Regions from separate parts of the Parageobacillus sp. KH3-4 genome, predicted to be linked through region 3. Evidence: riboswitches for the same ligand, from Rfam matches in the RefSeq annotation. Region 3 holds a riboswitch; each other region holds the start of a gene.

Region 1 (4,256 bases), 460 kb from region 3:
TTGTATTTGTGGCGATTGTGCCTAAATATAATATTTTTACGTTTATTCTTATTATGAGCGCCTTTTTATGGACAGGAAAGGCGCGGCTTATCCGGGCGAAAACGCTGGCGGAGCGGGAGTTGGACTACGTAAGCGCATCGAAAACGCTTGGCACGCCGGATTGGAAAATTATTATTTTTCAAATTTTGCCCAATTTAAGCTCGATCATTATTGTAAACTTAACATTAAACCTTGCCGGAAATATTGGGATTGAGTCCGGACTAAGCTATCTGGGCTTCGGCTTGCCGGAAAGCACGCCAAGTTTGGGAACGCTTGTCAGCTATGCGATGAATCCCGATGTTTTGCAAAACAAATGGTGGGTTTGGTTACCAGCATCATTGCTTATTTTAGTAATGATGTTATGCATAAATTTTATCGGCCAGGCGTTAAAGCGCGCGGCTGATGCAAGACAACGATTAGGATAAAGGGGGAGAAAAAATGAGGAAAACATGGCATTGGAGGTTTTTCGTAGTGTTTGCCGTCTTTTTATTAGGATTGACGGCATGCAGCAGTTCTACAAGCAACGATAAAGACGGCAAGGACACAAAGGCGGCGCAAAAGGAAGACATTAGCAAATTCCCGATGACTGTGAAAAATGACGGGAAAATCGTAGATGGTGTATTGAATTACGGATTAGTGTCCGATACGCCATTTGAAGGGACACTGAACTATGCATTTTACGAAGGTGATCCAGATTCTGAAGTTTTGCAATTTTTCGACGAACCATTGTTCCGTTTTAACGAAGACTATGAAATTACGAACGACGGCGCGGCGACATACGAGCTTTCCGACGACAAAAAAACGATGACGATCAAAATTAAAGATAATGTCAAATGGCATGACGGCGAACCGGTCAAAGCGGAAGATTTAGAATATGCTTACTTGGTCATCGGCCATAAAGATTATACAGGCGTCCGCTACGGAGACGCGCTCATGCAAGATATCGTCGGCATGGAGGAATACCATAGCGGAAAAGCGGACAAAATTTCCGGAATTAAAGTCATTGACGACAAAACGCTAACCATTACGTGGAAACATGCCAACCCGTCCGTAATGACGGGCATTTGGGCACATCCGCTGCCAAAACATTATTTAAAAGATGTCCCGATTAAAGATTTGGCGAAATCGGATAAAATCCGCAAAAATCCAATTGGCTTTGGCCCGTTTAAAGTGAAAAAAATCGTCCCGGGCGAATCGGTTGAATTCGTTCGCAACGACGATTATTGGAACGGAAAACCGAACTTAAAAGGCGTTATTTTAAAAGTCGTTAACCCGCAAGTCGTATTGCAAGCGCTCAAAAAAGGAGAAATTGACATTGCCGAATTCCCGACAGATCAATATGTCAGCGCGAAAGGGACGAAAAACATTCAATTTGTTGGCAAAATTGATTTAGCTTACAACTACATCGGCTTTAAACTCGGCCATTGGGATGCGGAAAAGCAAGAAAACGTGATGGATAATCCGAAATTCCAAAACAAAAAGCTTCGCCAAGCGATGGCGTATGCAATTAATAATAAGGAAGTCGCAGACAGGCTTTATCACGGTTTGCGCTTTCCGGCAACGACGCTCATTCCGCCATCCTTCCCAAGCTACCATGACAAAAATGCGAAAGGATACACATATGACCCAGAAAAAGCGAAAAAATTGTTGGATGAAGCTGGATATAAAGATGTCGACGGCGACGGCTTCCGCGAAGATCCAAATGGCAAAAAATTCACCATTAATTTTCTTTCGATGAGCGGCGGGGACATCGCCGAGCCGCTGGCGAAGTTTTATATGCAATGCTGGAAAGACGTCGGCTTGAATGTGCAGCTAGTTGATGGCCGTTTGGCGGAATTCAATTCGTTCTATGACATGGTGCAGAACGATGACCCGAAAGTCGATGTGTTCGCTGCGGCATGGGCAACAGGAACTGATGTGGATCCGTATGGATTATATGGCCGCAATGTCATGTTTAATCTTTCTCGCTGGGTAAATGAGAAAAATGATGAATTGCTTGAAAAAGGCCATTCTGAGCAAGCGTTTGATAAAGAATACCGCAAAAAAATTTACAACGAATGGCAAGCGTTAATGAATGAAGAGGTGCCAGTAATTCCGACGCTATACCGCTCGATCATTTATGCGGTCAACAACCGCGTGAAAAACTATTCGGCTGATATCGACCCATTCATTTGGAAATGGAAAGACGTCGGTGTCACTTCGGAAAAGCCGGAAGTGGCGCAATAACAAATAAAGAAGGGGAGGGCGCTTTTGCTCTTCTCTTTTCTATGGTAGAAAACAAAAAATGATTGTCATCACAAAGATACCATGATAAGATAAAAACAAACTACATATAGTCTTATCAAGAGTGGACGAGAGACCGGGCTCGATGACTCCACAGCAACCTGCATATTTCGCAAGGTGCTCCAACCCGCAAAGCGGTTTCGCTTTGGATGATAAGGACGGCTGGCCCCTTTCGCATCATTCAGGCGAAAGGGGTTTTTATGTCCAGAAGGAGGTGGGAATGCCGGGTGTGCGAAAATGACTCGATTCGCAGTTATATGGCGGCGCATTTGAAAGCAGAATTGTTCGCTTCCCATGTCGCCCGCTGCGTAAGAAAGCAGCTGTTGCAATTTGACAAAAAGACAGTGCTTCATTTTGACTGTTACGCGAATTTTTTTCAACTATATGGCCATACGCAAGGAAAAGATTTTTATTTGATTTTGACGCTTGCGGAAGTCGAAGAATGGAAAGCCGCTGCTCCTTATGCGCTTGACCGCTGTATTTTCCGTGGATTAGAAAAAAAGGGAGTTTTCCTCGTACATATGACCCCATATTTGCGGGCTGTATTTTCTCAATCTTAAAAATAATAAAAAAGGAGAGAAATATGATGGCGGTAAAAAAATTTGAACACGTTGGCATTCAAGTAAAAGACATCGAAACATCGAAAAAATTTTATCAAGATGTAATCGGTTTAGACTTGCTCGATGAGATGACACATACAAACGGTTCGATGAAACTGGCATTTTTAGGATTAAACGGTTCTGTCATTGTCGAATTAATCGAAGGATACAATCCGAATTTGCCGACAGAAGGAAAGGTGCACCACGTTGCGTTTACGGTGGAAGGGATTGAACAAGAAAAAGAACGTCTTCAATCGCTTGGCGTCCCGTTTGTATGGGAAGATATTACGACGCTGCCAAACGGCGCGAAATATTTGTTTTTCCTTGGTCCTGATGGCGAATGGATCGAATTTTACGAACCGGCAAAATGAGAAAATGAAAAAGGTTAGGCATTCATGCGGGCTGAAAGTGAGCGGCCGTGAAGAAGCGGTGCCGCGGGAGCAAGCAATGCGAACCGATCGCCCGCGGGCTAGATGATAATAAGAAAGAACGGAGATGCTTATTAAAACCGCTCTGTTCAAAACGGAAACAGAGCGGTTTTTTCACGACGTTTCTGCCATTGATGGGAATTTGCGAAATACCCATTTCAAAACGTTCGGCACAACAATAATGACGAGAAGAAACCGCACAAATTGCAAGGAGCTGACAATTGCCGGATCTCCCCCGACTGTTTGCGCTGTTAATACCATTTCCACAAGCCCTCCTGGCGCAAGGCTTAATAGCGCGGTTGCCAGCGGGAGATTCGTTAATTTCGCAAACAAATAGCCGCATCCGAACGAAAGGACGATCAGCACTAGTGCGAGCAGGAAATATACCCAGCCGAATTTTCCGCCAAGCTTTATATCTTCTAACGTAATGCGGTTTCCCATGTTCATTCCGACGCTGATTTGCGCCAAAATGATCAACCATGCGGGCAGCGACGGCAAGTTCACTCCGACTACATGCATTGCTGCTGTTACGGCGAGCGGTCCGACGACGTATGCCGCCGGAATGACGTTCCGTAAAAGAAGCGCTCCAAAAATGCTTAATAAAAACCAAGCATAATGGCCATCGGAAGAAGCCGCTGCCGCCTGAGCGGTCGCGACGCTTGCCGCTGAATTGCCGTTTAACCAATAAACGACGATGGATGGCACAAGAAAAACGACCGTTAATAAACGAATCGTTTGGAAAATCGTCACTAAAGCGGTGTTGGCGTTTAGCGACTCGCTTGCGGCGACCATTTCCGACAGTCCGCCGGGAACCGATGCAAACACGCTTGTCACTTTATCGATGTGCGTCCATTTTGTCACTGCGATACTATTAAAAATATTAATGACAATCAATAAAACGGCGACA
Region 2 (4,256 bases), 1.4 Mb from region 3:
ATACGCCGATGTGCGGCACTTGCCAGCTTGCCGAGCGGATGATGGAAGTGGTGGAAGAGCTGTTTCCGCGTATTCCGTTTTACAAAATCGATATTAATTATATGCCCGAGCGTGCGGCCATATGGAAAATTGAAAGCGTTCCATGTCTTCTTTTATTTGATGGCGGCAATATCGTTCACAAATTATACGCGTTTCATTCTGTACCGTATTTATACGAAACAATAAAGAAATTTTGGACGGAAAACAGGTAAGGATATTTTTTCATGAGCAAAGCGAAAAATGGGTCAAAGCCGGCAGTGCGATAAAGCATATAAAATAAACGATTATTTGACCTTGTTTGACATCATTTCTTGGGAAATGATGAGTGTCTTGCCTATTTTCCAGAGGATTTGTCGAGATTTTTATAAAGGATTCTCCCCCTTTTCTAATGAAATAAATGGGTAACGGATAAAGGGGGAGGAGGATATAAATGGATATACGTGAATTAATAAAACAGCTTACAGAACGAATGCAAAAGTTGAATCATTTATCACCGATTTTGCCAGAAGAGGAACTATACATTCAATTTGAGTGCGAAACAGAAACGGCAGTTGTGGCGATTTCTAAACATAAGATCGAGCAGAAGGAAGCGGCAGATGAACGGCGGGTGTTGACTGTCCGGGGATCGAAAGAGGCGATTGAAGCGATGTTGAATGGAAGGCTGAAATTGCAACAACAAATTCGGCTTCGCGAAGTGAATATTTCTGGAAGTTTCCGGCATATGCTGCTGCTCGAGTCGCTGCTTCATTTGTCAAAGCCGTATGGTTATGTTTGCTGAAAATAATACAATCAATGAATTTTATAAAAAATAATTGACAGATTATAAAATTAGTAGTACTATTCAGAAAAAATGGCGAAATAAAAACTTTTCCGCGAGAGGCAGGGGAACTGCACCGGTAAAGCCCGGAACCGGTTGTTGAGTACGGTGATGATTCCGGCGAAGTGAATGGATTTGAAAGATAAGAAAAGAGTCCCCCTCTCTTTTTGGGATACGAAAAGTTTAATTATCCATCCAGCGGGCACTGCATATCAACAGCTACACGAAGAAAAACTAAAACTATCCGTGGGGCGGAAGATTTGTTCGTCTATCTGTCGGCGTCAAAAAATGTTCATGGTTTAATTGACGATTTGGAATGGGCGATGAATGACATCTGACATTTCCGCCTCATCATCCCAAAAGACTGTCATGCTATTTTTCAATATTTTTACTATAATATTTTTATTGACATTATTCGACATATAATGATAAAATCACATTCGTAACTAATGAGACATTTTAACTGAATAAAGTGCATTTGTGCTCTTATCAAGAGAGGTGGAGGGATGTGCCCAATGAAACCCGGCAACCGTCAGCGGATTCGCTGAAATGGTGCCAATTCACACAAAGCGTCTGCTTTGAGAGATAAGAGACAGAACGGTGACCATTGCCTTTCTGTTCTCTTGAGCAGAAGGGTTTTCTTTTTGTTGCGAGTGTTTTTTGCATGAAGGAAGGTGAAAATGTGCATGATTTTATTAGAAAACGTGACAAAAATCTATGAAGCTTCAAACGGATCTGTGACAGCGGTGGATAATGTTACTTTACAAATAAAGGAAGGGGAAATTTTTGGCATCATTGGGTACAGCGGAGCAGGAAAAAGCTCGTTAATCCGTCTTCTTAACGGATTGGAAAAACCGACAAAAGGAAAAGTCATTGTTGCCGGACGTGATATTGCTAATATTAAAGGAAAAGAGCTGCGGAAGGCTCGCCAAGAAATAGGGATGATTTTCCAACATTTTAATTTATTATGGTCGAGAACCGTCCGTGAAAACATTGCGTTTCCGTTAGAAATTGCCGGCGTGCCGAAAGATCAGCGAAAGAAACGAGTCGACGAACTCATTCAGCTTGTTGGATTGCAAGGAAGAGAAGATGCCTATCCATCACAGCTTAGCGGCGGGCAGAAACAACGCGTCGGCATCGCGCGTGCGTTAGCGAACAATCCAAAAGTGTTATTGTGCGATGAAGCAACGTCCGCGCTAGACCCACAAACAACCGATTCCATTTTGGAACTTTTGGTCGATATTAATAAACGTTTAGGATTGACGATCGTATTAATTACCCATGAAATGCACGTGATCCGCAAAATTTGCGATCGCGTCGCGGTGATGGAAAACGGAAAAATCGTCGAGCAAGGCGAAGTGCTGCAAGTATTCCGTCAGCCAAAACAGGCGATTACGAAACGGTTTGTTCAGCAAGTGGTCGAACCGGAAGAAACAAAAGAAACGATTACTCACCTACTTGATAAATACCCAAATGGAACGGTTGTCCAATTGACGTTTGTCGGCGAAGCCGCCGAGCAGCCGCTCATTGCCAATGTCGTTCGTCAGTTTCAAGTCGACGCGAATATTTTGCAAGGAAAAATTTCGCAGACACATCAAGGTGCTTATGGTGTCTTATTCGTCCATATGGATGGAGAGAAAGAAGAAGTTGCCCGCGCGATTGATTATATTCGAAATCAGCAAGTGGCGGTGGAGGTGATTACAAATGCTCGCTAACCTCTTACCGAACGTAGAGTGGGATATGATTTGGGCAGCTACTGTTGAGACGCTTTATATGACAGGGATCGCAGTTGTGGCGACATTTATATTAGGAACGATTCTTGGACTGCTTTTATTTTTAACATCAAAAGGCAACTTATGGGAGAACCGCTTGGCGAATATGATCATTGCTGCTGCCGTTAATATTTTCCGTTCTATTCCGTTTATTATATTAATTATTTTATTAATTCCGTTGACGAAATGGATGGTTGGGACGATTCTTGGTGCCAACGCCGCGCTGCCGGCGCTCATTATCGGAGCGGCGCCATTTTACGCGCGAATGGTTGAAATTGCGCTCCGTGAAATTGATAAAGGCGTTATTGAAGCGGCGAAAGCAATGGGAGCATCGACGGCAACAATTATTTGGAAAGTGTTGCTTCCAGAGTCACTGCCTGCACTTGTGTCCGGAATTACCGTAACGGCAATTGCTTTAGTCGGATATACGGCGATGGCGGGAGTTGTCGGCGCCGGTGGTCTTGGTAACTTAGCGTATTTAGAAGGATTTCAGCGCAACCATAATGATGTGACGTTTGTCGCCACCGTGCTCGTGTTAATCATTGTATTTGTCATTCAGTTTATCGGTGACTTTGTCACTTCCAAAATAGATAAACGATAAAAAGGGGGAAATCGATATGAAAAAATGGCTTAGTGCATTATTTGCCGCTGTCCTTGTGTTGGCATTAGCAGCGTGCGGAGGCAACAACAACGCGTCTAATGGCCAAAAAGAAGGGAAATTGACGAAATTAGTGGTTGGAGCTTCGAATGTTCCACATGCGGAAATTTTGGAAAAAGCAAAACCGATTTTAAAAGAAAAAGGTATTGACTTAGAAATCGTGAAGTTCCAAGATTATGTTTTACCAAACAAAGCGTTGGCGGATAAAGAAATTGACGCAAACTATTTCCAACACATTCCATATTTAGAATCACAGAAAAAAGAGCATGGATATGACTTTGTCAACGCTGGCGGCATTCATATTGAGCCAATCGGCATTTATTCGAAAAAGTATAAAAGCTTGGAAGAACTTCCAGACGGTGCAACGATCATCATGAGCAACTCGGTTGCAGATCATGGCCGCATTTTATCCATGCTGCAAGAAAAAGGGCTGATTAAGTTAAAAGACGGCGTGGACAAAACAAAAGCAACAGTGAAAGACATTGTCGAGAATCCGAAACATTTAAAATTTGAAGCAGATGTTGATGCGGGAATGCTGCCGCAAATTTATAAAAACGGCGAAGGCGATGCGGTTGTGATTAACGCGAACTATGCGCTAGATGCCGGTTTGGACCCTGCAAAAGACCCGATTGCTGTCGAGTCGCCGAAAAATAACCCGTATGTCAACATTATCGCTGTACGTAAAGGCGACGAAAACCGCAAAGAAATTAAAACGCTTGTTCAAGTGTTGCAGTCGAAAGAAATTCAAGACTTTATTAAAAAAGAATATAAAGGTGCCGTCATTCCGGCGGCACAATAAAAATAACGGGGGCAAATCGCTCCCGTTATTTTTTGCAGCTTTTCAAGAATGGAGACAAGCGGCACAATGGAGCTAACAAATAAAACGCAAGATCATCTATTAATCTTCAAACTTAATACACGAAAAACGTGACGGCAACGAAATTCATTTTCCTGCTTGGCTTTCTCCCAA
Region 3 (4,256 bases):
TGCCCGCTGCCGTTTTTCGTATCAAATCGTTGCAACAATCGTGATATCGACAGTTATAACGGCTGGACTGAATCCCGGAAATGGTGTAAGAAACCAAGGCAAAAAGCAATTGTATTTTCCGGTGGCCCAAGTTTGCCAGGCGGAGAGGGAATTTTACACAATAACTAGAAAGAGACCGTCGGCTGTGCGGCGAAAGCCTAAAGCAAGCGAGCAGCTTATGATGGAAAGTTTCCTAGGAGGATATGCCGCAGCGAAAATCGTGCAAATGGACTGGACAGAGAGACGGAATTGACATAACCATTGAGGATTAACAGAGAGCGGCAATGGCCATGATCAGCGCGCAAGGGTGCGGGAAAATGTGGACCGTACCGTCGTTCGATACGGTCTTTAAAGAAGCGACTTTACCATTGTTACATGAGGAATTCCAGCATCCATAAACACGTCGGAAACGGTGTGATATCCAAGTTTCTGATAAAACGGCTCTGCATGTGTTTGCGCATTTAGTTTTACTTTTCGGATGCCTTGTTCTTTCGCAAACATCTCGATCATTTCCATCAGCTGCTTTCCTGCCCCGCGGCCGCGATATTGCGGCAAAACGCAAATTCGTTCGATTTTACCGACACCGTCATCGATCGTGCGAAGTCTGCCGGCGCCGACCGGTTTTTCCCCGTCGTACAAAACGAAATGTGTAGCTTCTTGCTCAAATTCGTCGATTTCTTCTTCTTCTGGAACATGTTGCTCCTCGATAAATACGATTCGCCGGACAAGCAATGCATCTTTATATAAAGGCGTATCGTTTTTTCCCCCGATTGCGACGTTCATGTTATTCCTGCTCCTTTTCTCCTAGATGAAATGTTTCGTATACCGTCCATGCGCCGTTTTCCAATTGATAAAGAAGATGGAAGCGGTCGACGGTTTCCTCGAAGTGAACGTTTTGCATCCGCAGCTGTCCATACACATCGGCATATTCAGCGCTTGGCAAATCACGGCCGATGGTGATATGCGGGACGAATACATATTCCGGTTTACCGGCAAAAATCCCGCTGTGAAGCCGTTCATAAAGGCGCTGCAACGTTTCGTTCGGCTCCACTTTTAAATAAATGACATTGCTTGCTGGGTAAAAAGAACTGAACTTTGTCACCTTTAACGGGATGACGTCTGTTTCCGCGGCGATTTTGCGCAATTCTTTCACTATTTTTTGAATTTGCTGGTCATCGGCTTCAAAAGGTTCTTTTAATGTTAAATGCGGCGGAATGAGGGCGTAATGGCTATCGTAGCGCTTTCTATATGAATTGGCAAAGTCTTGTATTCGCTTTGAAGGAAATAAAGCAATGCCATATTTCATAAAAAATCCCTCCTTATGATCATTGGTACTTCATTATAACAAAATTCCGAAAAGTGTTGTAGTGCTTACAAAGCAAGGATGCGCTCAACCGCGAGCGGGACATCAGGCTGCCAATACGTCCATGCATGGCCGCCGGCAAATTCGTGGTATTCGTATAAAAAACCTTTTTGCAAAAACGCTTCTTTCGCCTTTCGGTTTGGCGTGATAAAATCGCGCACGTTTCCATCCGTCGTTTTGACCGCCGTTTCGTTTTCGCCTACCGAATGGTAAATCTGCAATAATGGTGGGCCGGCAAACTGCTGAATTTTCGCGATGATCCCTTCGTCTATATATGGCGACTGCATCGCGATTTTTCCAAATGTATGCGGATACAATAGTCCTGCCATTAGCGATACGGTGCCGCCGAGGGAGTCGCCGATGAGCGCGCGTCCTTTTCCGATTTGGTACGTAGGAAACGTTTGATCGAGAAACGGCACGAGCTCGTGCGCCAAAAAACGCAAATAGCGGCTGTTTTTCTTTCCATTCGGATGATATTTCTCATAGCGGTCTTTGACATCACGGTACGGAATGCCAACGACGATGGTGCGATCAATCTTGCCGCTTTCCATCAGCTGTTCGATGACGCTTTTCATTTTCCCGTACATAAAATAATCTTTCCCATCTTGCGCGATCAAAAGAGAATATTTATGAAACGGAGAAAACGTGCTGGGCAAATAGGCAAGCAGTGTTATTTCCTCGTTCAGTTCGTTGCTGTAAATTGTATAATCGCGCATTGTCCCTTTTGCTGCTGCCATGTGCATCCTCCATAAAAACAAATTCTTTCTGTTATTGTAACATATTTTGTTAAACCATGTTAACAAACGCAGTGCGCTAGCATCAGTTTTTGAAAAAATAAACGATTTTTTTATAAAAAAATGCAACAAAAATGAGCGGAACGAAAAAAATGCTTGAAAACTCGCGGCGAATGAGGTACATTTTTTAATAATTAGAAAATTGAATAATGGAGATGCATTCTTATCAAGAGAAGTGGAGGGAACTGGCCCTATGAAACTTCAGCAACCAGCCAATCCATTGGCCAGGTGCTAAATCCAGCGAATTGAATCTTTCAATTCGGCAGATAAGAAGAAGCACTGATGGACGTATAAAAAAGTCTTCTTCTTAGAAGGCTTTTTTTATTTTACGAAAGAAGGAGAGAGAGAAAAATGGAGAAAATGGAAACGCTGTTGGCACAAATCGGGAACCGCAGTGACACGGTGACAGGAACGGTCAATCCGCCCGTCTACTTTTCGACCGCGTACCGGCATGAAGGAATTGGCCAATCCACTGGATTTGACTATATTCGTACTGGCAATCCAACGCGGAAAATCGTGGAAGAAGCGATCGCGAAGCTAGAAGGCGGCGATCAAGGCTACGCGTTCAGCTCAGGCATGGCCGCGATTCAGACGGTTCTTGCGCTGTTTGAAAGCGGAGATGAATTTCTCGTTTCCGCCGATTTATATGGAGGGACATATCGTTTATTTGAACGGGGCTGGCGAAAATACGGCTTGTCTTTTCAATATGTAGATTTTCGCGATATGCGATTGGTCGAAAACTTGATCACCGAAAAAACGAAAGCGATTTTTTTAGAGACGCCGACGAACCCGTTAATGCAGGAAGCGGATATCGCGGAAGTGGCGAAGCTTGCGAAAAAACACGGGCTGATTCTCATTGTTGACAACACGTTTTACACGCCAGTTCTTCAGCGCCCGATCGAGCAAGGGGCCGATATCGTCATTCATAGCGCGACAAAATATTTAGGAGGCCACAACGATGTGCTGGCAGGCCTTGTCGTTGCGAAGGGGGAGGAGCTTTGTCAGCGGCTCGCGGAATATCACAATGCCATTGGCGCCGTGCTTTCGCCGTTTGATTCATGGCTGCTCATCCGCGGCATGAAGACGCTGGCGCTCCGCATGCGCCAGCACGAAGAAAACGCGAAACGCATCAGCGAATTTTTAGCTGCCCATGAAGATATTACCGACGTGTTATATCCGGGAAGAGGAGGCATGTTATCGTTCCGCTTGCGCGACGAAAAATGGGTGAACCGTTTTTTGCAAAGCTTGCGCATTATTACGTTCGCCGAAAGTTTGGGGGGAGTCGAAAGCTTTATTACGTATCCGGCGACGCAAACGCATGCTGATATTCCGGAAGAAATCCGCATCGCCAATGGCATCTGTAACCGGCTGCTTCGCTTCTCTGTCGGCATCGAGCATGTCGAAGATTTAATTGCCGACTTGTCGCAAGCGCTGCAAAAAATGAAGGAGGTGTAAAAGATGGAACAACGCGTCTCTTTTCAAACAAAACTGCTCCATAACAAATGGAAAATGGATCCGCAAACGGGAGCAGTCAGCGTGCCGATTCAGCACGCTTCCACGTTCCATCAATTTGATTTTGACACATTCGGCAAATATGATTATAGCCGTTCGGGTAATCCGACGCGTGAAGCGTTGGAAGAGACGATCGCAGCGTTAGAAGGCGGGGTGCGCGGCTTCGCCTTCTCATCCGGAATGGCGGCGATTTCCACCGCCTTTCTCCTTCTGTCCAAAGGCGATCATGTGCTCGTGACAGAAGACGTTTACGGCGGCACGTACCGCATGATTACCGAAGTATTGAGCCGCTTTGGCATTGAATATACGTTTGTCGATATGACCGATTTGCATGAAGTGGCATCCCATATCCGCCCGAACACAAAAGTCATTTACGTCGAAACGCCATCAAATCCGCTTTTAAAAGTGACGGATATTCGCGGCATCGTTAAGCTAGCAAAAGCAAACGGCTGTTTAACGTTTTTGGATAATACGTTTATGACTCCCGCGCTGCAGCGCCCGCTTGATCTCGGCGTCGATGTCGTTCTCCATAGCGCGACGAAATTTTT

Evidence for each region. A riboswitch is a leader RNA that binds a small molecule or an ion and turns the genes downstream of it on or off. The one in region 3 is predicted to bind S-adenosylmethionine.
Region 1: linked by a shared signal. The riboswitch ahead of MWM02_RS12380 (hypothetical protein) and the one ahead of MWM02_RS14680 (methionine biosynthesis PLP-dependent protein) in region 3 are both predicted to bind S-adenosylmethionine.
Region 2: linked by a shared signal. The riboswitch ahead of MWM02_RS02600 (methionine ABC transporter ATP-binding protein) and the one ahead of MWM02_RS14680 (methionine biosynthesis PLP-dependent protein) in region 3 are both predicted to bind S-adenosylmethionine.

The regions. Positions count from the first base shown of each region.
Region 1 is NZ_AP025627.1:2,458,506-2,462,761, reverse strand. It holds gene MWM02_RS12390 (ABC transporter permease) at 1-464, shown strand, start outside; gene opp4A (oligopeptide ABC transporter substrate-binding protein) at 478-2,265, shown strand; SAM riboswitch class I at 2,375-2,481, shown strand; gene MWM02_RS12380 (hypothetical protein) at 2,550-2,882, shown strand; gene MWM02_RS12375 (VOC family protein) at 2,909-3,292, shown strand; gene MWM02_RS12370 (AbrB family transcriptional regulator) at 3,464-4,256, opposite strand, start outside.
Region 2 is NZ_AP025627.1:524,111-528,366, forward strand. It holds gene MWM02_RS02590 (thioredoxin family protein) at 1-251, shown strand, start outside; gene MWM02_RS02595 (SCP2 sterol-binding domain-containing protein) at 470-817, shown strand; SAM riboswitch class I at 1,340-1,448, shown strand; gene MWM02_RS02600 (methionine ABC transporter ATP-binding protein) at 1,543-2,571, shown strand; gene MWM02_RS02605 (methionine ABC transporter permease) at 2,561-3,229, shown strand; gene MWM02_RS02610 (MetQ/NlpA family ABC transporter substrate-binding protein) at 3,246-4,085, shown strand.
Region 3 is NZ_AP025627.1:2,920,960-2,925,215, reverse strand. It holds gene MWM02_RS14695 (GNAT family N-acetyltransferase) at 388-822, opposite strand; gene MWM02_RS14690 (YjcG family protein) at 824-1,345, opposite strand; gene MWM02_RS14685 (alpha/beta hydrolase) at 1,411-2,139, opposite strand; SAM riboswitch class I at 2,357-2,469, shown strand; gene MWM02_RS14680 (methionine biosynthesis PLP-dependent protein) at 2,548-3,651, shown strand; gene metC (cystathionine beta-lyase) at 3,655-4,256, shown strand, end outside.